Regions from separate parts of the Alloactinosynnema sp. L-07 genome, predicted to be linked through region 2. Evidence: riboswitches for the same ligand, from Rfam matches in the RefSeq annotation. Region 2 holds a riboswitch; each other region holds the start of a gene.
The links. Region 2 has a riboswitch for S-adenosylmethionine ahead of thrC (threonine synthase). Riboswitches for the same ligand answer to the same signal wherever they lie in the genome.
Positions count from the first base shown of each region.

Region 1: another riboswitch for S-adenosylmethionine. It lies ahead of BN1701_RS15900 (aminotransferase class V-fold PLP-dependent enzyme); the one in region 2 lies ahead of thrC (threonine synthase).
Region 3: another riboswitch for S-adenosylmethionine. It lies ahead of BN1701_RS30190 (methionine ABC transporter ATP-binding protein); the one in region 2 lies ahead of thrC (threonine synthase).

Region 1 is NZ_LN850107.1:3,629,836-3,632,095, reverse strand. Features, by position in the region: gene BN1701_RS15905 (potassium/proton antiporter) at 1-902, shown strand, start outside; SAM riboswitch class IV at 975-1,089, shown strand; gene BN1701_RS15900 (aminotransferase class V-fold PLP-dependent enzyme) at 1,123-2,260, shown strand, end outside.
Region 2 is NZ_LN850107.1:495,201-497,460, reverse strand. Features, by position in the region: gene holA (DNA polymerase III subunit delta) at 1-803, opposite strand, end outside; SAM riboswitch class I at 912-1,042, shown strand; gene thrC (threonine synthase) at 1,054-2,260, shown strand, end outside.
Region 3 is NZ_LN850107.1:6,604,847-6,607,106, reverse strand. Features, by position in the region: gene BN1701_RS30190 (methionine ABC transporter ATP-binding protein) at 1-922, opposite strand, end outside; SAM riboswitch class I at 1,111-1,201, opposite strand; gene rsmA (16S rRNA (adenine(1518)-N(6)/adenine(1519)-N(6))-dimethyltransferase RsmA) at 1,301-2,146, opposite strand.

The sequences.
Region 1 (2,260 bases), 3.1 Mb from region 2:
GGCTGGGTCTGGGCTGGCTGGGCACCCACGCCCTGCGTCGGGCCGCGCTGCCCGCGACCGGCCTCTACCCGCTGGCCACGGTCGCGGTGTGCGTGCTCGCGTTCGCCACCGGACAGTTCATCCACGCGTCGGGCCTGCTGGCGACCTATGTGGCCGGGCTGGTGCTGGGCAACTCCAAACTGCCGCACCGCGCCGACACCTTGTCGTTCGCCGAGGGGCTCGGCTGGCTCGCGCAGATCGGCCTGTTCGTCCTGTTGGGACTGTTCGCGTCGCCCGCGCGGCTGCTGGACGCGATCGTGCCCGGCCTGGTGGCGGGCGCGGTGGTGACGCTGCTGGCCCGGCCCGCGTCGGTGCTGCTGACGATGACCCCGTTCCGCGTGCCATGGCGAGAACAGGTCTTCCTCTCCTGGGCGGGCCTGCGCGGCGCCGTGCCGATCGTGCTGGCCATGATCCCGCTGTCCCAAGGCGTCGACGGGGCCTACCAGCTGGTCGACGCGGTGTTCGTGCTCGTCATCGTGCTGACCCTGGTCCAGGGCGGCACCCTGCGGACGCTGTCGAAGGTGCTGCGCCTGGACACCGGCGCCAGCGCCAGGGAGATCGACGTCGACGTGGCCACCCTCGACGAACTCGACGCCGAGCTGCTGCAGGTCACCATCCCGGTCGGCTCCAAGCTGCACGGCGTGTACCTGGCCGAGCTGCGGCTGCCGCCGGGGGCCACGGTCAGCCTGGTCGCCCGCGACGGCAAGGGCTTCACTCCGGGGCCGACGACCCGGCTGCAGGAGGGCGACCAGGTGCTCGTGGTCACCACCCAGGCGGTCCGCTCGGCCACCGAGACCCGGATCCGCGCGGTCGACCGGGCGGGCCGCTACGCGCGGTGGAAAGGCGAGACCGGTTCCGGCTAGTCGAATGCTTTGGAGTCCCAAGATTTGGACGGGGCTGCGTGAGTGTGTCTTGTGCGCTAGCGTCGGGAACAAGGTCATGAGCGCCAGCGTCAAGCCCCGGCTAGCTGGACGGCAACCCTCCTCCGCGGTGGGGTGCCCCGGGTGAGGACCCGGCCCGTCGCGTGGTGTGAGCGGGCAAGCGCGGACCCCTCGGTGGGGTCCCACGGACCCGGAGCCAGCCATGACGCTCGCCCTGCCGACCGCCCGAGTCGCCGAAGCCTGTGAGACCACCGTGCCCTCCGTGGTCGGCTCCCGGCTGACCGTGCCGCTGCTCGACGGCCGCGAGGTGCCCTACGCCAACCTCGACCACGCCGCCAGCGCCCCCTGTCTGGACGCCGTCCGCGACGCCGTCGACGAGCTGCTGCCCTGGTACGCCAGCGTGCACCGGGGCGCCGGGTTCGCCTCGAAGGTGTGCACGAGCGTCTACGGCCAGGCCCGCGACACGCTGCGGAAATTCGTCGGCGCGCGCTCGTCGGACGCGGTCGTGTTCACCCGCAACACCACCGACAGCCTCAACCTGCTGGCCCGCTCGCTGCCCAAGGGCACATCGGTCGTGCTGTTCGACACCGAGCACCACGCCGCCCTGCTGCCGTGGCGCGGGCCGCGCGTGCGTCGGATCGAGACCCCGCCGCACGCCGGTGACACCGTGCTCGCCCTCGACGCCGCGCTCGCCGAGTGCCCGGTCGGGCCCCGGCTGGTGGTGCTGACCGGCGCGTCCAACGTCACCGGTGAGGTGTGGCCGATCGCCGCGCTGGCCGCGGTCGCGCGCAGGCACGGCGCCCGGGTCGCGCTCGACGCCGCGCAGCTCGCGCCGCATCGGCCGGTCGACATCAAGGCGCTCGACGTCGACTACGTCGTGCTCTCCGGCCACAAGCTCTACGCCCCGTTCGGCGCGGGCGCGCTGATCGGCCGCTCCGACTGGCTGCAGGCCGCCGACCCGTACCTGGTCGGCGGCGGGGCCACCCGCCAGGTCGTGGACTGGGGCGACCGGCTCGGCGTGGCCTGGACCGCGGTGCCCGAGCGGCACGAGGCGGGCTCGCCCAACGTCGTCGGCGTGCACGCGCTGGCCGTGGCCTGCGAGGTCCTCGCGCGGGACTGGGCGGGCGTCGCCGCGCACGAGCGGGCGCTGTTCGCGCGGCTGCGCGCGGGCCTGACGGCCATCCCTGGGCTGCGGGTGCTGGAGCTGTTCGGCCCCGAGCAGGACCGGGTCGGCGTGCTCAGCTTCAGCATCGACGGCCTCGACGCTGGTCTGGCCGCCGCGGCGCTGTCGGCCGAACACGGCATCGGCGTGCGCGACGGCGCGTTCTGCGCCCACATCG
Region 2 (2,260 bases):
GCGGGCATGCCCAACTCGCCCGCCAGCCGGAACGGGTCGGCCCGGCCCGCGCCCGCGACCCGCGCCACCGTCCGCACCGCGTCCGCGAGAGCGTCGGCGACCAGCACGTGGGCGACCCCGAGCTGCATCGCCCAGCGCAGCGCCTCGAGCGCCCCGGCCACGTCGCCGGTGACGGCCTTCTCCGCGACGGCGAACCCGGTCACGTCGGCCCGCCCCCGGTGGTAGCGCCGGACCGCTTCCTCGGTCACCGCGCCCGCCGCGTCGGCGACCAGCTGCGCCGACGCCGCCGCCAGCTCGCGCAGGTCCGAGCCGACCGAGTCGATGAGCGCGGCCACGGCAGCCGGATCGGTCTTGCCACCCGCGCGCCGGATCTCGTTGCGCACGAACGCCTCGCGCTCCGCGGGCTTGGTGATCTTCGCGCACTCGGTGACGGCCGCTCCACCCTTGCGCAGCGCGGCGACGATGTCCTTGCCCGCCTTGCGCCCGCCGCCGTTGTGCACCACAACAAGCACGATGCCTTCTGACGGCGACTTGGCGTAGGCGACCACCGGGGCGACGATGTCCTGCGTGGCGTCGTGCGCGGCGTCCAGAACGATCACCCGCGCCTCCGCGAACAGCGACGGCGAGACCAGTTCGGCCAGCTCAGGGCCTGTGAGCTCAGCCACGCGCACCCGCGTCAGGTCCGCACTGGCGTCGGCGAGCCGCGCGGTGTCGAGCGCGGCCCGGACGGCGCGCTCGACCAGCAGTTCCTCCTCCCCCAGGACGAGTTGCAACGGGGGTGGGGTGACCGCGGGCGAGTTCACGTCCAGAGATCCTGCCACGTCCTTGGGCGCGCAAGCCCTCTCGGATGCTGGACACGCGGTGGCATGCGCCGGACACCGTGCCGTAGCGTCGGTGCCACAACTTAATACCGCTCATCCAGAGGGGCAGAGGGAACGGCCCGACGAAGCCCCGGCAACCGGCGTGAGCGCATGTCCTCTTCGCGAGGCGCATGTGCGCGATCACGGTGCCAATTCCGACCCGCTCGCGGGACAGATGAGGAGATACCTCGCGATGACATCGACAGTTGACGCCCAGCGTTCGACCGCGCTCGACCTCGGACCGGCTCGCGCCCTGTCCTGTCGGGAATGCGGCCACCAGACGCCTCTCGCCCCGGAATTCGCCTGCGCCGAGTGTTTCGGCCCGCTCGAAGTCGCCTACGAGTTCGGCAACATCACTCGGGCCGACATCGAAGCGGGTCCCCGCTCCATCTGGCGCTACCGCGGCCTGCTGCCCGTCCCGGCCCACGTCGACGCCCACCCCAACACCGACCCCGGCCTGACCCGCCTGGTCAAGGCCGACCGCCTCGCCGCCGCGCTCGGCGTGCGCTCGCTGTGGGTCAAGGACGACACCGGCAACCCGACACACTCCTTCAAGGACCGCGTCGTCGCCGTGGCACTCGCCGCCGCCCGCGAGCTCGGCTTCAAGGTGCTGGCCTGCCCCTCCACCGGCAACTTGGCCAACGCCGTTGCCGCCGCGGCCGCCCGCGCGGGCTGGGATTCAGTTGTGCTGGTCCCCTCCTCTCTCGAAAAGGCCAAGATCCTCACCTCGGCCGTCTACGACGGCTCCCTGATCGCGATCGACGGCAACTACGACGACGTCAACCGCCTGGCCACCGAGCTCGCCGCCGAGCACGAGGACTGGGCGTTCGTCAACGTCAACGTCCGCCCGTACTACGCCGAGGGCTCCAAGACCCTGGGCTACGAGGTCGCCGAACAGCTCGGCTGGCGCCTACCGGAGCAGGTCGTCATCCCGGTCGCCTCCGGCTCGCAGCTGACCAAGGTGGACAAGGCCTTCCGCGAGTTCGGTGAGCTGGGCCTGGTCGAGGCCACCCCGTACCGGATCTTCGGCGCCCAGGCCACCGGCTGCTCCCCCGTCTCCGCCGCCTTCAAGGCGGGCAGCGACGTGATCGCCCCGGTCAAGCCCGACACGATCGCCCGCAGCCTGGCCATCGGCGCCCCCGCCGACGGCCCCTACGTCCTCGACGCCGTCCGCCGCACCGGCGGCGCGGTCGAGGACGTCACCGACGCCGAGGTCGTCGAAGGCATCCGCCTGCTGGCCCGCACCGAGGGCATCTTCGCCGAGACCGCGGGCGGCGTCACCGTCGCCACCGCGAAGAAGCTCTTCGAATCCGGCCAACTCGACCGCGACGCCGAAACCGTCCTCCTCATCACTGGCGACGGCCTCAAGACCCTCGACGCCGTCCAAGACCACGTCGGCC
Region 3 (2,260 bases), 6.1 Mb from region 2:
CGGCCCGCGGGCCGTCCACGCCGACCAGGAACCGCGCGACCGGGGTCTCGCCGATGCGGGTCAGCCCGCCGCCGACGACCGCGATCGGGGTGCCGAAGCGGGCCGTGGCCTCGGGCAGCAGGGCACCGACAGTGGCATAGCCGACGAGGATGACCTCGGCCTGCCGGTCATGCCGCGGACCGACCGGGATCTCGATCTCGGGCAGCAGCGTCTGCGCGATGCGGCTCGCCGGGTCCTGGATCAGCGAGAGCAGTTGGCCGCTCTCCTGCACCTTGCCCGCCTCCAGCAGCGCCACGTCGTCGGCGATGCGGCGGACCACGGCGGTGTCGCTGGTGGCGATGAGGACGGTGGAGCCCAGCTCGGCGCGGGCCCGGTCGAGCACCGCGAGCACGCCGGCGGTCGCGTCGGCGTCGAGGCCCTTGGTGGGGTCGTCGGCCAGCAGCAGGCCCGGCTCGCCGACGAGGGCCTTCGCCACGGACACCCGCGCGCGCTGGCCGTCGGTGAGAGCGTCGGGGTAAGCGGCGGCCTTGTCGGTCAGGCCAATCAGGTCGAGCAGCTTGCCGACCCGCTCGCGGCGCTGCGGGCCGTCGACCCCGGCCTGCTCCAGCGGGATGGCGATGTTGCCCGCGGCGGTGCGCTGCGGCAGCAGGTCACCGTGCTGGATGACCCCGATGCGGCGGCGCGCGGCGCGCAGCCTGCGCGGGTCGAGCGCGGCGGTGTTGTAGCCCTCGACCCGGATGACGCCGCTGTCCGGGCGCTCCTGCAGCGAGATCAGCCGCGCGAGGGTGGACTTGCCGGAACCGGCGGGGCCGACCACGCCGGTGATGGTGCCCGCGGGCACCTCAAGGGTGACGTTCTCGAGTGCGACGACCGGGCCGGTGTCGCCCCAGAAGGACTTGGTGAGGTTCTCAACGGTGATCATGATCTACTCCAACGAGGCGTGACGGCAGCCCGCTGGAAGGTCCGTGAAGGACCTTGCCGGGGCTGGGTGCAGGAAGAGGACGAAGTACGCGCAGATCAGCTGGATACGCGCATTCGGCGACACGCCATCGCCGTTCGCCTGCAGTGGTCTATGACCCGCCTGCTCGTCAGAATGCCCATCGGTGTATTCCTCCATCGCTCCTGGCGGTAGCACCTGCCCAACGATGGGTGGTTGCTGCGGCGTCGCAGAGCCAGATCTCTCGGCCGCTCGGGATGGATGCATAACGAGTAGACCCGATCGGGTGGGCTGTACGCAAGCCGCCAACCGCAGGTAGATGGGCCCACGTTCCCAACGTCACACTCTCGGAGTGCTCTGGATTCAGCGTTGTTGGGCTATCCGGACGAACGCGTCGACGGTGAGCTGCTCACCGCGCAGGCCGGGATCGACTCCGGCCTTGATCAGGATCTCCTCCGCCCGCGCCGCCGACCCCGCCCAGCCCGCCAGCGCGGCCCGCAGCGTCTTGCGCCGCTGGGCGAAGGCGGCGTCGACGACGGCGAAGACGGCCTGCCGGTCGGCGTCCGGGGATTCGCGGCGGGTCATGAGGACCAGGGCGGAGTCGACGTTGGGCACCGGCCAGAAGACCGCGCGGGGCACGGTGGCCACCCGCTTGGCCTCGGAGTACCAAGCGACCTTGACGCTGGGCACGCCGTAGACCTTCGAGCCCGGCCCCGCGGCCATCCGGTCGGCGACCTCGGCCTGGACCATGACGAGGACGGTCCGCAGGCTCGGCAGCTCGGCCAGCAGGTGCAGGACGACGGGGACGGCGACGTTGTAGGGCAGGTTCGCGACCAGCGCGGTCGGCGCGGCGGCGAGTTGGTCGGCTTTGACGCGCATGGCGTCGGCTTCCAGGACGTGCAGCCGGTCGGCCAATTCGGGGGCGCGCTCGCCGACTGTGACCGGGAGTCGCTTGGCCAGGACGGGGTCGATCTCGACGGCCAGCAGCTGCCTGCAGGCTGGGAGCAGCGCCAAGGTGAGCGAGCCGAGACCGGGCCCCACCTCCAGCACGATGTCGTCATCCCCTAGGTGGGCGGCGGTGACGATGCGGCGGACGGTGTTGGGGTCGTGGACGAAGTTCTGGCCGAGCTTCTTGGTCGGGCGGACGTCGAGGTCGCCTGCGAGCTTGCGGACGTCAGCGGGGCCGAGCAGGGCAGGACCAGTCACCAACGGAGCCTATCCCTAGGGGTCGGTAGTCCTACGGGATGACTCGCTGCGGTCCCAGGACCCGACTGCGGACCGATGCCCGCGTGCCCCGCCCGAAGGCAGGCTCGATGGCATGAG